DNA from 2 places in the Kitasatospora sp. NPDC056076 genome. Region 2 is predicted to be linked to the other one. Evidence: riboswitches for the same ligand, from Rfam matches in the RefSeq annotation. Region 2 holds a riboswitch; the other holds the start of a gene.
What was found. Region 2 has a riboswitch for S-adenosylmethionine ahead of thrC (threonine synthase). Riboswitches for the same ligand answer to the same signal wherever they lie in the genome.

Region 1 (8,569 bases), on a different contig from region 2:
ACGCCGGTCTCGCGGCCGTGCAGCACCTTCTCCTTGTCGCGGCGCTGGAGGCCGAGGCACCAGCGCTTGGTGACGATGAAGGTGACGACCGGCACCACGAAGAAGCCGGCGCGCACGAAGTAGGTGATCGAGTTGATCGACAGGTGCAGGTGGGTGGCGAACAGGTCGTTGCCACCACCGACCAGCAGCACCAGGTACAGGCTGATCCAGGCGGCACCCAGGGCGGTGCGGACCGGGGCGTTGCGCGGGCGGTCCAGGATGTGGTGCTCGCGCTTGTCGCCGGTGATCCAGCCCTCGATGAACGGGTAGACCGCGATCGCGACCAGGACCAGCGGGAAGATCATCAGCGGGACGAAGACACCCAGGTTCAGGGTGTGGCCCCACAGGCTGATCTCCCAGCCCGGCATGACGCGGATCAGGCCCTCGGAGAAGCCCATGTACCAGTCGGGCTGGGCGTCGGTCGACACCTGGTCCGGACGGTACGGGCCGTACGCCCAGATCGGGTTGATCGTGGCGATCGCCGAGATGGCGGCGATGATGCCGAAGACCAGGAAGAAGAAGCCACCGGCCTTGGCCATGTAGACCGGCATCAGCGGCATGCCGACGACGTTCTTCTCGGTCTTGCCCGGGCCCGCCCACTGGGTGTGCTTGTGGTAGAAGACCAGGATCAGGTGCGCGACCAGCAGGCCGAGCATGATGCCCGGGATCAGCAGGACGTGGATGGTGAAGAACCGCGGCACGATGTCGTGGCCGGGGAACTCGCCCCCGAACAGGAACATCTGGATGTAGGTGCCGACCAGCGGGACCGCGAGGATCGCGCCTTCCATGAAGCGGATACCGGTGCCCGACAGCAGGTCGTCCGGCAGCGAGTAGCCGAAGAAGCCGTCGAACATGCCGAGGACCAGCAGCAGGAAGCCGAAGACCCAGTTGATCTCGCGCGGCTTGCGGAACGCGCCCGTGAAGAACACGCGCATCATGTGCACGAGCATCGCGGCCACGAAGACCAGGGCGGCCCAGTGGTGGATCTGGCGGATCAGCAGACCGCCGCGGATCTCGAAGCTGATGTCCACCGTCGAGGCGTACGCCTCGGACATCCCGATGCCCTTGAGCGGCACGTACGAGCCGTTGTAGACGACCTCGGCCATCGACGGCTTGAAGAACAGCGTCAGGTAGACACCGGTCAGGATGATGATGACGAAGGTGTAGAGGCAGATCTCGCCCAGCATGAAGGACCAGTGGTCCGGGAAGATCTTGCGCAGGTTGGCCTTGGCGAGGGAGTAGATCCCCAGCCGGCCGTCCGTCCAGTCAGCCGCGGACTCCCACTTGTTGGCGGGGTTCGCACGCGTGCTGGAGGGCTTGGCGGCACCGGTCTTGGTGCTGCTCGCGCTACTCATCGAGCACGCTCCCAGAAGCTCGGGCCGACAGGCTTCTCGAAGTCGCCGGTGGCGATCAGGTTGCCCTGCTCGTCAGTGGTGATCTTCAGCTGCGGCAGCGGGTGGCCGGCGGGGCCGAAGATGACGCGCGCGCCGTCCGCCAGGTCGAAGGTCGACTGGTGGCAGGGGCAGAGCGCGTGGTGGGTCTGCTGCTCGTACAGGCTGATCGGGCAGCCGACGTGGGTGCAGATCTTGGAGTAGGCGAGGATGCCCTCGAAGCCCAGCTCCTTGGACTTGTCGTCCTTGATGTCCTCCGGCGCGATGCGCACCAGCATCAGGGCGTCCTTGGCGATGCGCTGCTGGAAGTCCTCGTCGTGGGTGGTGAGCCCCTCCGGCATCGCGAAGGTCAGCGAGCCGATCACGAGGTCCTCGGGCTTCATCGGCTGCATGGTGCTCATGTTGACGAGCTGCACCGGCTTGGCCGGGGTGGCCTCCTTCCAGCCCGTCTCCTGGAGCTTCTTCTCCGGCAGCGGGCCGAGGTCGCGGAGCAGGACCACGCCGGAGAGCGGGACCAGCGCCATCGACCCGATGAGGGTGTTGCGGATCATCTTGCGGCGACCGAAGCCGGACTCGGCGGCACCGGTCTTGAACTGGTCGATGACGTCGTTGCGGACCTCGTCGGAGGCCTCGATCGGGTGACGCTCGGCCGGCAGCTCGACGTCCGACATCAGGGTGCGGGCCCAGTGGACCGCGCCCGCGCCGATCATGAACAGCGCGACGCCCAGGGTCAGGCCGAGCGCGAAGTTCAGCGCGCTGACGTGGCCCAGCGGGAAGATGTAGACGATCTTGTCCGGGTCGATGGCCACGTACGAGGCGATGAAGCCGATCGTCGCGAGCATCGAGACCACGAACATCAGCGAGACCTGGCGCTCGGCCCGCTTGGCGGCCTGCTCGTCGATGTCGGTGCGGCGGGGCTCGTGGGCCGGCAGGCCCGGGTCGGCGAACGGGTTGCCGTGGTCGGCCACCTCGCCGGCGGAGCCGTGCGGCTCCGGGAGCTTCTCTTCTGACATGTCGTGGCTCATGACTTCTTGGCCTTGGTGGTGTGGGCGGCGACCCAGATCGCGACCGCGATGAGCGTGCCGAGGCCGAAGATCCAGCCGAACAGACCCTCGGTCACCGGACCGAGGCTGCCCAGGGTGAGACCGCCGGGGTTGGGCTCATCGTTGGTGGTGTGGCGGACGAAGGCCACGATCTGCTTCTTCTGCTCCTCGGGCATGGTGCTGTCCGGGAACGACGGCATCTGCTGCGGGCCGGTCTGCATGGCCTCGTAGATGTGCTTGGCGTCCACGCCCTCCAGCGACGGGGCGTACTTGCCCTTCGTCAGGGCACCGCCCTGGCCGGCGAAGTTGTGGCACTGGGCGCAGTTGGTGCGGAACAGCTCGCCACCCTTGGAGATGTCGTCCGGGTTGGTCGAGGTGTACTGCTTCGCGTCCGGCGTGATCGGGCCGGGGCCGAGCGACTGGACGAACGCGGCGAGCTGGTCGATCTCGCTCTGGCTGTAGATGGCCTTCTTGCGCGGCACCTGGGCACCGGGCTGCTGGGCCGGCATGCGACCGGTGCCGACCTGGAAGTCGACAGCGGCGGAGCCCACGCCGACCAGGCTCGGACCGTCGCTGCTGCCCTGGCCGTTCAGGCCGTGGCAGGAGGAGCAGCCCACGGCGAAGAGCTTCTTGCCCTCATCGATCGCGAGCGACTGCGCGGCGACGTCGGCCTGCGCCTTGTCGGCGGGCGCGAACGCGGCGTACAGCCCCCCGGTTGCCGCCAGGGCGAGAAGTAGGACGACCAGCGCCGCCAATGGGTGGCGCCGTCGTGCGGAGAGCTTTTTCACGGAATAACCCCGGTGTCAGGATCTGGTCGACTGGTGGGTGCACCCGGCGGCCGGTCTGGCCGGCACGAGGTTGCCTGTCCAAGGCTGCGCGCGCGGTCGGTCGGTGGGAGCGTCGGCACCGGCAGAAGCGGCCCGTCGCCGGTGAGGGCGGGGGCCGCTGCCGGTGGCCAGCGACCTGATCAGCTGGTTACTTGATCAGGTAGATGGTCGCGAACAGGCCGATCCACACGACGTCGACGAAGTGCCAGTAGTAGGACACGACGATCGCGGCGGTGGCCTGCTCGTGCGTGAAGCGCTTGGCTGCGTACGTCCGTCCCAGGACCAGCAGGAAGGCGATCAGGCCGCCCGTCACGTGCAGACCGTGGAAGCCGGTGGTCAGGTAGAACACCGTGCCGTACGGGTCGGAGGACAGCGAGAGGCCGTCGTTCTTGACCAGCTCGGTGTACTCGTAGACCTGGCCGCCGATGAAGATCGCGCCCATGAAGAACGTGAGGGCAAACCACCCGCGGAGCTTCTTCACGTCACCGCGCTCGGCGGCGAACACGCCGAGCTGGCAGGTGAGCGAGGAGAGCACCAGGATCGTGGTGTTGATCGAGGAGAACGTCACGTTGAGGGCGTGCGCCTTCTCGGCCCAGAACTCGGCTCCCTTGACGGAGCGGAGCGTGAAGTACATCGCGAAGAGGGCCGCGAAGAACATCAGCTCGGAACTGAGCCAGACGATCGTTCCGACGCTGACCATGTTCGGTCGATTGACCGATCCGTGCGCGTGCCCGGTTTCTGTTGCTGTTGCTGTCGCCACGACGGACATTATGTCGGTCCCTTATTCCGTCTTCACGTCGGGGGGTGTCCCTCGGAGTGTCCGGTGCGTGCGGTATGCCCGCTTGAAGGCCGACGGAGGGTCCGGACGAGGGCTGAGCAGCGGCGTGTCCCTTTTCTGACGGTTCCTCGGAGGGGCCCGCGACCCCGTTGCCCGGCGCGCCGTTGCACGGTCGGCCCAGTGTCCTGCCGTAGGGGGGCGGGGCGCCGCATCCGCCGTCCGGGTGGACCGGGCGGGTCCGGGTGACGGGCCGTCCTCCGAGCGGGTGAGTCACGGGCGCGGCGGCTTGAGGGGGAACGTGCGCGAGGGGGACCGGCGACGGGGGAAACGGGAGTAGCATCCGGATCAGGTGAACGTGGTCCGGATCACACTTGAGGGAGCAGGGTCCATGGCGTACACGACCGACGAGACGCTCACCGTCCTCGTCTACAGCGACGACCGCAACACCCGCGAGCAGGTGCTGACGGCGCTCGGCCGTCGCCCCGCCGAGGATCTTCCGGAGCTGTCCTACCTCGAATGCGCGACCACCCCCGCGGTGATCAAGGCGCTGGAGAAGGGCGGCGTCGACCTCTGCGTGCTGGACGGCGAGGCGGTGCCGGCCGGCGGCCTCGGCCTCGGGCGCCAGCTCAAGGACGAGATCTACGGGTGCCCGCCGGTGCTGGTGCTGATCGGCCGGCCGCAGGACTCCTGGCTCGCCGCCTGGAGCCGGGCCGATGCCGCGATCTCCCACCCGGTCGAGCCGGTGGCGCTGGCCGAGGCGGTCGCCACCCTGCTGCGGGCCCGGCTGGCCAAGCGGGCCCCGGCCACGCGCTGAGCGGCGCCGTCTCAGTCCTGGAGAAGGGGGCGCCGTGGGCACCCCGCCGCTCGATAGGCTGGCTCCATCCGTACGGACGTCCCCCCGGTGCGGGGGAACCGACTACAGCTGGAGTCAGCCATGGTGAACGTGAACCCTGCGAACGGTGGTACCGACCCCGCGCAGGTGGTCCGCACCTGGCCGGACATCCTGGCGGCTCTGTTGAAGGGGGAGGACCTCGACCGCTCGTCCACCGCGTGGGCGATGGACCGGATCATGAGCGGCGAGGCGTCCCCCGTCCAGGTGGCCGGGTTCATGGTGGCCCTGCGGGCCAAGGGCGAGACGGTCGACGAGATCGCCGGCCTGGTGGACGCGATGTACGACCACGCCGAGCCGCTGGACATCCCCGGCCCGGCGGTCGACATCGTCGGCACCGGCGGGGACCGGGCGAAGACCGTCAACATCTCGACCATGTCGGCGATCGTCGCCGCGGCGGCCGGGGCCAAGGTGGTCAAGCACGGCAACCGGGCGGCCTCCTCGTCCAGCGGCTCCTCGGACGTGCTGGAGAAGCTCGGGGTGGCACTCGACCTCTCCTCCCGGCGAGTGGCCCAGGTGGCCGAGGAGGTCGGGCTCACCTTCTGCTTCGCGGCGAAGTTCCACCCCTCGATGCGGCACGCCGCCACCGCGCGGCGCGACCTCGGGGTGCCCACCGCCTTCAACATCCTCGGCCCGCTGACCAACCCGGCGAAGGTCACCTCGCACGCCATCGGCTGCTTCGACACCCGGCTGGCCGGGCTGATCGCCGGGGTGCTCGCCCGGCGCGGGGCGACCGCGCTGGTGTTCCGCGGCGACGACGGGCTGGACGAGCTGACCATCACCACCACCTCGCGGGTCTGGGTGGTGCGCGACGGCGTGGTCACCGAGACCACGTTCGACCCGCGGGACGTCGGCATCGAGCTGGTCGGCATCGAGGCGCTGCGCGGGGCCGACGCCGCCTACAACGCCGAGGTGGCGCGCCGACTGCTGGCCGGGGAGCGCGGGCCGGTGCGGGACGCCGTCCTGCTGAACACGGCGGCGGCGCTGGTCGCGCTGGAGCTGGGCGACGCCCCGCTGGCGGAGCAGCTCGCGGCGGGCATGGTGCGGGCGGCGGAGGCGATCGACTCCGGCCGGGCGCAGGACCTGCTGCGGCGCTGGTCCGAGGCCACCAGCCGGATCTGAGCCGGTAGTTGAGGGCCCGTGTCGATGCGTCGGCACGGGCCCTCCGGCTGCCCGCCCCGAGCCGGAGGGGCGCGCCGAGGAGGCTGTCCGGATGGTGGATGCCTGTTTGACCGTCCGACGTACCCGACCTAGAGTCTTCGCCAGGTCATGAGTGACAGCGCGAAGCCCCAGCTCGCTGTCCGGCAACCCTCCGTCCGTGGCGGGGTGCCCTGGGTGAGGACCGGGTCGCCGGGCAAGCCGTCCGCGCGACAAGCGCGGACACCGGACGATCAGCACTCCCGGGGTCCCTTACCCGTGAAGGAGTGCATCCTCATGTCCCTCTCCCTCGGAACCACCGCCCCGCTCGCCGTCCTCGGCCACGACGTCGAGGTCCCGCTCGTCAGCGGTGAGAAGGTCGGCTACGCGGCGCTCGACTACGCGGCCAGCGCGCCGGCCCTCCAGCGGGTGTGGGACGACGTCGCCGCCTACGCCCCCTACTACGGCAGCGTGCACCGCGGCGCCGGCTACCTCTCCCAGCTGTCCACCGACCTGTTCGAGCAGAGCCGCCGGACCGTCGCCGAGTTCCTCGACCTGCGCGAGGGCGACCAGGTGGTCTTCACCCGCGCCACCACCGACTCGCTCAACCTGCTGGCCGCCGCCGTCCCGGCCGGCACCCGGGTGTTCGCCTTCGAGACCGAGCACCACGCCTCGCTGCTGCCGTGGGCGCACGCCGGGCTGGAGGTCTGCTACCTGCGGGCGCCGCGCTCGCGGGCCGAGGCGGTGGCCGCGCTGGAGGAGGCGCTGGCCGCGGCGCCGGAGGGCCCGAAGCTGCTGTGCGTCACCGGCGCCTCCAACGTGACCGGCGAGCTGTGGCCGGTCGCCGAACTGACCGGGACCGCGCACCGGTACGGCGCCCGGGTGGTGCTGGACGCCGCCCAGCTGGCCCCGCACCACCGGGTCTCGGTGCGCGAACTGGGCGTCGACTGGATCGCCTTCTCCGGCCACAAGCTGTACGCGCCGTTCGGCACCGGGGTGCTGGCCGGGCGCTCCGACTGGCTGGACGCGGCCGAGCCCTACCTGGCCGGCGGCGGGGCGACCCGGACGGTGGCCCGGGAGCTGGACGGCTCGGTGGCGGTGCAGTGGCACACCGGCCCGGCCCGGCACGAGGCCGGCTCGCCCAACGTCATCGGCGCCTACGCGATCGCCTCGGCCTGTCGGGCGCTCACCGAGGCCGGCTTCGACGCGCTGGAGGCCCGGGAGCGGGAGCTGGTCGAGCGGCTGACGGCGGGGCTGGCGGAGATCCCGGAGGTCCGGGTGCTGAACCTGTTCGGGGCCGGCTCGGCCCGGGTGGGCGTGCTGTCCTTCGTCGTCCGGGGCTGGAACAGCTCACACTTCTCGGCCGCGCTGTCCGCCGAGTACGGCATCGGCGTGCGCGACGGGCTGTTCTGCGCCCACCCGCTGGTGCGCACCCTGCTCGGGGACGAGGACGTGGCGCCCTCCGAGTGCGGGGCGCCCGAGCCCTCGCTGCCCGGTGAGCGCAGCCTGAACGCGATCCGGGTGAGCTTCGGCGCCGGCACGCCGGACGAGCACGTCGAGCGCTTCCTGGCCGCGGTCCGCGAGCTGGTCTCGGACGGCGCGGCGTGGAACTACCGCAACGAGGGCGGCCGTTGCGTCGCCGACACGCGTCGCGCGAGCTGAGTCCTACTCGTCCAGGCCGAGGGCGAAGGCCGCTTCCAGGTCGTGCTGGGAGTAGGTGCGGAAGGCGATCTGGGTCTCGGTGTGGGCCACGCCCGGGACCTTGTTGAGCCGGCCCGGGATGACCTCGGCCAGGTCGTCGTGGCGGCGCACCCGGACCATCGCCACCAGGTCGTACCCGCCGGTCACCGAGTACACCTCGCTGACGCCCTCGATCGCGGCGATGGCCTCGGCGATCTCAGGGATGCGGTCGACACTGGTCTTGATCAGGACGATGGCGGTGATCACAGTTCGGGCTCCTTGATGGGGGTGCGGCCAGCGTATCGGGCCTCAGCCGGGGCGTCTCGGGGGGTGGCCGACCACCGTGCAGGCGTACAGGAAGCCCGCCGAGAAGCCGATCACGTGCACCAGGTAGGCCACTCCGGGCCCGGCCGAGTGCACCGACCACCACTGCAGGGCGAACCAGAGGCCGAGCACCAGCCAGGCCGGGAAGCGCAGCGGGAGGAAGAGGAGCAGCGGGACGAGGGTGGTCACCCGGGCCCGCGGGTGGAAGCGCAGGTAGGCGCCGAGCACGGCGGAGATCGCGCCCGAGGCGCCGATCAGGACCCGGGTGGAGTCGGGCGAGTGCACCTCGGCGAGCGCGAAGCCGTACGAGGCGGTGCAGCCGGCGGCCAGGTAGAAGAGGAGGTACCTGGCCCGGCCGACCCGGCGTTCGACGGTCGGGCCGAAGACGTGCAGGAAGAGCAGGTTGCCCAGCAGGTGCAGCCAGCCGGCGTGCAGGAAGAGGCCGGTGAGGGCGGACACCG
Region 2 (8,569 bases):
AGACCGCCAGACCGAGCACCTCCCGGGCCAGGGCCACCCGGCCGCCCGCCGCCGTCGTGTCGGCGAACACCTCGGCCAGCTCCTCGCCGCGCTCGTGCCGGTAGCGCGCCGGGTAGAGCCGCAGCGCGGCCCGCAGCACCGCCGAGGGCGCGGGGCCGATCACCGGCATGGTCATGAGAGTCCTCCCCCCGTCGCGGGCCGTTCCCCGGCCCTGCCCGGCAGCATCGACCGGATCCTGGTCAGCCGCCGCTCCGCCTCGGTGGCCACGGCCCGCAGCCGCCCGGCCTCGGCGGCCAGAGCGTCCCGGCCGGCCGCGGTCAGCGCGTAGCTGCGCCGGGCCCGGCCGTCCACCACCTCTTCGGCGGCGACCTCGATCAGGCCCTGGCCCAGCAGCCGGTCGAGGGCGCCGTACAGGGTGCCGGTACGCATCTTGACCCGGCCGTCCGAGATGGCGGCGACCTCCTGGATCAGCGCGTAGCCGTGTCTGGGCTGGTCGGCCAGGGCGGTGAGCAGCAGCAGCGTGGGCTCCTGCATGGAGCGTTCTGTCATACGACTACATATATCGTCAACCTACCTATAGGTCCAGCGCCGGCCCGTGCCGATCCGACCCGATCCGGTCCGACCTGACCTGACCCGACCCGCCACAATGTGCCCCATGCCGACCGAGGACCTGCTCACCGCCTGGACCGCCCTGCTGCACCGCTGCGGCGCCACCGACGACCCCGAGCCGTACGGCCGCGAACTGCTGCGCCGCTGGTCGGACCCGCGCCGCCGGTACCACACCGCCGAGCACCTGCGCGCCGTCCTGCGCCACGTCGACGCGCTCGCCGGGCACGCGGCCGACCCCGACACCGTCCGGCTCGCCGCCTGGTTCCACGACGCCGTGTACCGCCCCGACCGCACCGAGAACGAGGAGCGCAGCGCCGCCCTCGCCGTCCGCGCGCTGACCGCCGTCGGCCTGCCCGCCGAGCGCGTCGCCGAGGTCGAACGGCTGGTCCTGCTCACCGTCGGCCACGACCCGGCCCCCGGCGACCGCGACGGCGAGGTGCTCTGCGACGCGGACCTCGCCGTCCTCGGCGGCACCCCCGAGGCCTACGCGGCGTACGCGGCCGCCGTCCGGGAGGAGTACGCCTTCGTCCCCGAGCCGGACTTCCGCACCGGCCGCGCCGCCGTCCTGCGCCACCTGCTGGCGCTCCCGGCCCTCTACCGCACCCCCGACGCCCACCGGCGCCTCGCCGAACCGGCCCGCACCAACCTCACCACCGAACTCCAGCGCCTGGAGGACTAACCCAGCTCCCCCACCGGCGCCACCACGGCTCCCTGCTTGCCGCACACCCAGTGCGGCTCCGGCCCCAGCTCGGGCTCCACGCTCAGCGCGTGCGGGTCCCCGTCGGCCGCGCAGCCGGTGCACAGCGGCCACCGGCCGTACGCCTCCAGCAGCGCGTCCTGGACGTCCTGGGCGACCAGCCCGAGCACGTACTCGGTGCCGTCCGGCCACTGCTCCAGCCACCAGCGGCGGTGGGTGACGGCCTGTTCCACCAGCGAGACGACGGCGGCGTCCGCCACGTCCCGCGCGGTGAGGTCGGCCAGGATCTGGGCCCGGGCGTTGTGCAGGGCGGTCTCGATGTCGTCGGAAGCCATCCGTCCATTCTCCGCGGCCCGCCCGTGGCTTCAAAACGGGTCCGGGGCCGCAACGCCCCGGAGCCGGAACGCCCCGGGGCGGAAACGCCGCGTGGGCGGCCCCCCGAAGGGAACCGCCCACGCGGACGAGGATCAGCCGATCCGATCGGAGTCCGATCAGGATCAGAAGTCCATGTCACCGCCCGGCATGCCGCCGCCGGCGGCCGCGGCGGCCTTCTCCGGCTTGTCGGCGATGACGGCCTCGGTGGTGAGGAACAGCGCCGCGATGGAGGCGGCGTTCTGCAGCGCGGAGCGGGTGACCTTGGCCGGGTCGATGATGCCCGCGGCGACCAGGTCGACGTACTCGTTGGTGGCGGCGTTCAGGCCGTGACCGGCGGGGAGGTTGCGCACCTTCTCCACCACGACGCCACCCTCCAGGCCGGCGTTGGTCGCGATCTGCTTGATCGGGGCCTCCAGCGCGACCTTGACGATGTTGGCACCGGTGGCCTCGTCGCCCTCCAGCTCCAGCTTGTCGAAGGCGACACCGGCCTGCAGCAGCGCGACGCCACCACCGGCGACGATGCCCTCCTCGACGGCGGCCTTGGCGTTGCGGACGGCGTCCTCGATGCGGTGCTTGCGCTCCTTGAGCTCCACCTCGGTGGCCGCGCCGGCCTTGATGACGGCCACGCCGCCGGCCAGCTTGGCGAGGCGCTCCTGGAGCTTCTCGCGGTCGTAGTCCGAGTCGCTGTTCTCGATCTCGGCGCGGATCTGGTTCACGCGGCCGGCGACCTGGTCGCTGTCGCCGCCACCGTCGACGATGGTGGTCTCGTCCTTGGTGATGACCACCTTGCGGGCGGTGCCCAGCAGGTCGATGCCGGCGTTCTCCAGCTTGAGGCCGACCTCCTCGGAGATCACGGTGCCACCGGTGAGGATGGCGATGTCGCCGAGCATGGCCTTGCGGCGGTCGCCGAAGCCCGGGGCCTTGACGGCGACGGACTTGAAGGTGCCGCGGATCTTGTTCACGACCAGGGTCGACAGGGCCTCGCCCTCGACGTCCTCGGCGATGATGACGAGCGGCTTGCCGCTCTGCATGACCTTCTCCAGCAGCGGGAGCAGGTCCTTGACCGAGCCGATCTTGGAGTTGGCGATGAGGATGTACGGGTCCTCGAACGTCGCCTCCATGCGCTCCAGGTCGGTGGCGAAGTAGGCGGAGATGTAGCCCTTGTCGAAGCGCATGCCCTCGGTGAGCTCGAGCTCCAGACCGAAGGTGTTGCTCTCCTCGACGGTGATGACGCCTTCCTTGCCGACCTTGTCCATGGCCTCGGCGATGAGCTCGCCGATCTGGGTGTCAGCGGCGGAGATGGAGGCGGTGGAGGCGATCTGCTCCTTGGTCTCCACGTCCTTGGCCTGGGCCAGCAGCTGGTCCGAGACGGCGGCGACGGCCTTCTCGATACCGCGCTTGAGGGCCATCGGGTTGGCGCCGGCGGCGACGTTGCGCAGACCCTCGCGAACCAGGGCCTGGGCGAGCACGGTGGCGGTGGTGGTGCCGTCACCCGCGACGTCGTCCGTCTTCTTGGCGACCTCCTTGACGAGCTCCGCGCCGATCTTCTCGTAGGGGTCCTCGAGCTCGATCTCCTTGGCGATGGAGACACCGTCGTTGGTGATCGTGGGGGCGCCCCACTTCTTCTCCAGCACGACGTTGCGGCCCTTGGGGCCGAGCGTGACCTTCACCGCGTCGGCGAGCTGGTTCATGCCACGCTCAAGGCCGCGGCGAGCTTCCTCATCAAAGGCGATGATCTTGGCCATCAGAAGTGGTCCTCCGGGACACGGTCGACTGCTCGGACCAAGGGGTGCCCGCGACGGACGGCCCTGGTGTGCGGAGGTCCATTCCCCTGCCGCTCCCGGGGGCCTCACCGACCCGGTCCGCTGTCACTCTCACACTGTGAGTGCTAACGCCAATGATTAGCACTCCGGGTGGTCGAGTGCAAGCCCCACGGCCGACCCGCGAGCCGCCGCCCACCCCCGCCCACCCCCGCCCGGCACCCCGGACGGCCCGGCGCGGGAACGCGAACGGGCCCGTACGACGCGTGTCGTACGGGCCCGTCGAGAAGCGAGTGGTCACCAGCCGTGGGCCGCGCCGAGCTCCTGGGTTCCGGAAGAGGTCAGACCGCCGCGCGGACCATGTCCGCCTGCGGGCCCTTCTGTCCCTGGGAGATCTCGAACTCGACCCGCTGGCCCTCCTCGAGGGTGCGGTAGCCGTCCATCTGGATCGCGCTGTAGTGGACGAAGACGTCCGCACCACCGTCGACCGCGATGAAGCCGTAGCCCTTCTCCGCGTTGAACCACTTGACGGTGCCCTGAGCCATTCCGAACTCCCCTAGTGCTGTGCTGGCCCTTCACGGGCCAGCAGGTCGCGGGCCCGGGTCTGGTTTGAAGGCCGGCCCGGGGAACCCCCCCTGGACGCAGCCGTGCACGCCGCAATCCTCCGCACGGGGGCGCCGGACGGCTTCCGTGAGCGGTTGATTACGTCGACCGCCGCTGAATGTATCCGGATCGACGCCCTCTGCAACAGGGTCCGCCGCCGGGAATTCCGCAGCCCCGTCGAGAGACAAGAGCGAACAAACCGGGAGGAAATCGGCAATTAGCGCCGGACATAGCGGACGAATTACTCAAATGCCTGCAGGAATTCTGACATCTGCCTGACATGTTTCACCGCCCGGGCCCCGGGCCGGTCTCAGCGCCCGGACGGGCTCCGGCGAAGCACCCACCGCCGGAAGGGGAAGCCCTGTTCCCAGCAGAGCCACACTCTACTCCGACTCGGACCGAAAATATTCCCACCGAAATGCCGACGGCCGTCCGCGCGTACGGAGAGCGGAATTCCGTACGCGCGGACGGCCGGGAAGCGGGAACGGCTCAGCAGCCGCCGGCCACCGCCGGAATGATCGAAACGCTCGCACCGTCCGCGATCCCGGTCGCCAGACCCTCGGCGAACCGCACGTCGTCGTCGTTCACGTACACGTTGACGAAGCGGCGCAGCTTGCCGGTGTCGTCCAGGATCCGGGCCGCGATGCCCGCGTGGTTGCGCTCCAGGTCGGCGATGACCTCGCCCAGGGTGGCCCCCTCGGCGGGCACCTCGGCCGCACCGCCGGTGTAGGTGCGCAGGATGGTGGGGATGCGGACGTTGGCGCTCATGACTCTCCTAGCGGGGTGGGGGGGTGGATCAGACGGACGCGAGGCCGGCGGCGTGGAAGGAGTCCAGCGTCGGGCGGATGACGGCGGTCATGCCCGCCTCGGAGACGGCGTCCAGCGTCTTCAGGCCGTCCCCGGTGTTGATCGCGACGGTCTCCTTGGACGGGTCCAGCTGACCGGTCTCCACGAGCTTCTTCAACACGCCGACGGTCACCCCGCCCGCGGTCTCCGCGAAGATCCCCTCGGTCCGGGCCAGCAGCCGGATCGCCGCCACCACCTCCGCGTCCGTGACGTCCTCCACCGCGCCGCCGGTCCGGCGGGCGATGTCCAGCACGTACGGGCCGTCCGCCGGGTTGCCGATCGCCAGCGACTTGGCGATGGTGTCCGGCTTCACCGGCCTGATCACGTCCCGGCCGGCCTTGAACGCCGCCGACACCGGCGAGCAGCCCTCGGCCTGGGCGCCGAAGATCCGGTACGGCCGGTCCTCCACCAGGCCCAGCTTGATCAGCTCCTGCAGACCCTTGTCGATCTTCGTCAGCTGCGAGCCCGAGGCGATCGGGATGACGATCTGCTCCGGCAGCCGCCAGCCGAGCTGCTCGCAGATCTCGTAGGCCAGCGTCTTGGAGCCCTCGCCGTAGTACGGCCGCAGATTGACGTTGACGAAGCCCCAGCCCTCGCCGGCCGGGTCCCCGATCAGCTCCGAGCAGAACCGGTTCACGTCGTCGTAGTTGCCCTCGATGCCGACCAGCTCACCGCCGTACACCCCGGCCATCACGACCTTGCCCTGCTCCAGGTCGTGCGGGATGAACACGCAGGAGCGGAACCCGGCCCGGGCCGCCGCCGCACCCACCGCACCGGCCAGGTTGCCGGTCGACGAGCAGGACAGCGTGGTGTAGCCGAACGCCCGGGCCGCCTCGATCGCGCAGGCCACCACCCGGTCCTTGAACGAGTGCGTCGGGTTGCCCGAGTCGTCCTTGACGTGCAGCTGGGCGGTGAACCCGAGCTCCCGGCCCAGGTTGTCCGCCTTCACCAGCGGGGTCCAGCCGGGGTTCAGGTTGGGCTTCGAGGCGACGTCGGCCGGCACCGGCAGCAGCGGCGCGTACCGCCAGATGGACGCGGGGCCGGACTCGATCCGCTTGCGCAGCTCCTCGGCGCGCTCGCTGCCGAACTCGTAGGCGATCTCCAGCGGCCCGAAGCACTCCACACAGGCGAAGCTGGGGCCGAGCGGGAAGCGGGTTCCGCACTCCCGACAGGACAGGGCGGCGGCGGGGCCGAGGTCGACGGAAACAGGTGCGGCGATGTCGATAGCCATGATGGCGGAGGCCTCTCTCCTCATCTTCCCCGCGGCGCGGTCGCGCCACAGGCCGGAATTGGCACCTGTCCCGCCGGGGCCTGTCAACGACAGCCGAGCGAGAAGGTTGCCGGGACGTCAACGGGCCGTTCCCTCAGTCCCTCTGGATGAGCTTGTGAAATTGTGGTGGTGCGCAGCGGCGACCCCGGCGTGCAAAGGTCCGACCGCTGTACGAAGACTGTATCCGAAGGCGCCAACCCTGAACGGGACCGTCCGCCAAGCGAGATGACCCGTCCCACCCGATCCCGCCGAGGAGAGTCACCGTGCCCGCCGAACCGACCCACGCCCTCCTCCCACAGGCGGCGTCCTGGCTCCGCCGCCGCTCGTGGAGCGCGGCCGAGCGGCCGGTCGACGCCCTCCTCGCCGCCAAACGGCGTACCGGCCGGACGGTCAGCGTCGTCCTCCCCGCCCTCGACGAGGAGGCCACCGTCGGCGACATCGTCCGCACCGTCCGGCGCGAGCTCATGGACCGGATCCCGCTCGTCGACGAACTCGTCGTGGTCGACTCCGGCTCCACCGACGCCACCGCCGCCGTCGCCGCCGAGGCCGGCGCCCGGGTGGAACACCGCGACCGGATCCTCCCCCGGCTGCCCGCCGTCCCCGGCAAGGGCGAGGTGCTCTGGCGCTCCCTTCTGGTCACCCACGGCGACATCGTCTGCTTCATCGACGCCGACCTGCGCGAGTTCGACCCGGCCTTCGTCTCCGGCATCGTCGGCCCGCTGCTCACCGACCCCGGCATCCACCTGGTCAAGGCCATGTACGACCGCCCGCTCGAGACCGAAAGCGGCGCGATCGTCCCGGCCGGCGGCGGCCGGGTCACCGAACTCGTCGCCCGCCCCCTGCTCAACCTCCACTGGCCGGAACTCGCCGGCTTCGTCCAGCCCCTCGGCGGCGAGTACGCGGCCCGCCGCTCACTGCTCGAACGGCTGCCCTTCCCCACCGGCTACGGCGTCGAACTCGGCCTCCTGGTCGACGCCCTGGACCAGGTCGGCCTCGACGCGCTGGCCCAGGTCGACGTCGGCGTGCGGCACCACCGCCACCAGGACGGCCAGGCCCTCGGCCGGATGGCCGCCACCATCTACCGCACCGCCCTGGAACGCCTCGACCGCTCCCACCGCCTCAAGGCCTCCGCCGACCTCGTCCACCCCCACCTCACCCAGTTCACCCGCGACCCCCACACCCGCGCCTTCACCGCCCACACCCACCCCGTGACGGCCCTGGAACGCCCCCCGATGCACACCGTCCCGGAATACGCCACCCGCCGTTGACGGGTTTGCCGCCCCGACCCCCCGGCAACATCCCAACCATGGGCGATCTCACGACCGAACGTTCGAGTGCGACCGGAACCGCCCCCGTCCTGGTGGCCTCCAACCGGGGACCGGTGTCCTTCGGCACCGCCGACGACGGCACGCTGACCCTGCGCCGCGGCGGCGGGGGCCTGGTCTCCGGCCTGTCCGCGATCGACGACCCCACCGCCGTCTGGGTCTGTGCCGCGCTGAGCGACGCCGACCGCAGAGCCGCCCGGGAGGCCCCCGCCGGCCGCCTCGACCTCGCCGGGCACGAGGTCGGCGGACAGGCCGTACGGATGCTCGACATCGACCCGGAGACCTTCGCCCGCGCCTACAACGGCGTCGCCAACTCCACCCTCTGGTTCGTCCACCACCTGCTCTACGCGACCCCCACCGCGCCCTCCTTCGACGCCGGCTTCCGCACCGAGTGGGCCGCCTACCAGGCGTACAACGCCGCCTTCGCCGACGCCCTCGCCGCCGAGGCCGCCCCGGGAGCCGCCGTCCTGGTCCAGGACTACCACCTCTCCCTCACCCCGGCGCTGCTCCGCGAAGCCCGCCCCGACCTGCGGATCGGCCACTTCTCCCACACCCCGTGGGCGCCGCCCGAGTACTACCGGCTGCTCCCCGACGACGTCGCCCGGGCCGTCCTGACCGGCATCCTCGGCGCCGACCGGGCCGGCTTCCTCACCGAACGCTGGGCCCGCGCCTTCGCCGCCTGCTGCGAGGACCTGCTCGGCGCCGCCTTCGACCCGGCCGCCCTCACCGTCACCCACGGGGGCCGCACCACCCACCTGGGCGTGCACGCCCTCGGCGCCGACGCCGACTTCCTGCGCGAACGCGCCCACCGCCCCGACGTCGACGAACGCCTCGCCGCCCTGCGCACCGCCGTCGGCGACCGCCGCACCATCGTCAGGGTCGACCGCACCGAGCTGAGCAAGAACATCGTCCGCGGCCTCCAGGCCTACCGGCACCTGCTCCGCACCCGCCCCGAGTGGCACGACCGGGTGGTCCACATCGCCTTCGCCTACCCGTCCCGGACCGACCTCGCCGAGTACCGCGACTACACCGCCGCCGTCGAACGCCTCGCGGCCGCCATCAACGCCGAGTTCGCCACCCCCGC

Region 1: another riboswitch for S-adenosylmethionine. It lies ahead of ACFC1T_RS29425 (aminotransferase class V-fold PLP-dependent enzyme); the one in region 2 lies ahead of thrC (threonine synthase).

What each region holds. Positions count from the first base shown of each region.
Region 1 covers NZ_JBHJWG010000043.1:67,193-75,761, reverse strand. Annotated here, with positions in the region: gene ACFC1T_RS29455 (cytochrome bc complex cytochrome b subunit) at 1-1,394, opposite strand, end outside; gene ACFC1T_RS29450 (Rieske 2Fe-2S domain-containing protein) at 1,391-2,443, opposite strand; gene ACFC1T_RS29445 (c-type cytochrome) at 2,452-3,261, opposite strand; gene ACFC1T_RS29440 (heme-copper oxidase subunit III) at 3,449-4,069, opposite strand; gene ACFC1T_RS29435 (hypothetical protein) at 4,467-4,892, shown strand; gene trpD (anthranilate phosphoribosyltransferase) at 5,013-6,089, shown strand; SAM riboswitch class IV at 6,233-6,350, shown strand; gene ACFC1T_RS29425 (aminotransferase class V-fold PLP-dependent enzyme) at 6,402-7,766, shown strand; gene ACFC1T_RS29420 (Lrp/AsnC ligand binding domain-containing protein) at 7,770-8,051, opposite strand; gene ACFC1T_RS29415 (rhomboid family intramembrane serine protease) at 8,094-8,569, opposite strand, start outside.
Region 2 covers NZ_JBHJWG010000016.1:83,023-91,591, forward strand. Annotated here, with positions in the region: gene ACFC1T_RS15890 (hypothetical protein) at 1-175, opposite strand, end outside; gene ACFC1T_RS15895 (PadR family transcriptional regulator) at 172-549, opposite strand; gene ACFC1T_RS15900 (hypothetical protein) at 656-1,288, shown strand; gene ACFC1T_RS15905 (hypothetical protein) at 1,285-1,641, opposite strand; gene groL (chaperonin GroEL) at 1,804-3,426, opposite strand; gene ACFC1T_RS15915 (cold-shock protein) at 3,783-3,986, opposite strand; gene ACFC1T_RS15920 (MoaD/ThiS family protein) at 4,534-4,812, opposite strand; gene thrC (threonine synthase) at 4,841-6,121, opposite strand; SAM riboswitch class I at 6,139-6,274, opposite strand; gene ACFC1T_RS15930 (glucosyl-3-phosphoglycerate synthase) at 6,424-7,428, shown strand; gene ACFC1T_RS15935 (trehalose-6-phosphate synthase) at 7,467-8,569, shown strand, end outside.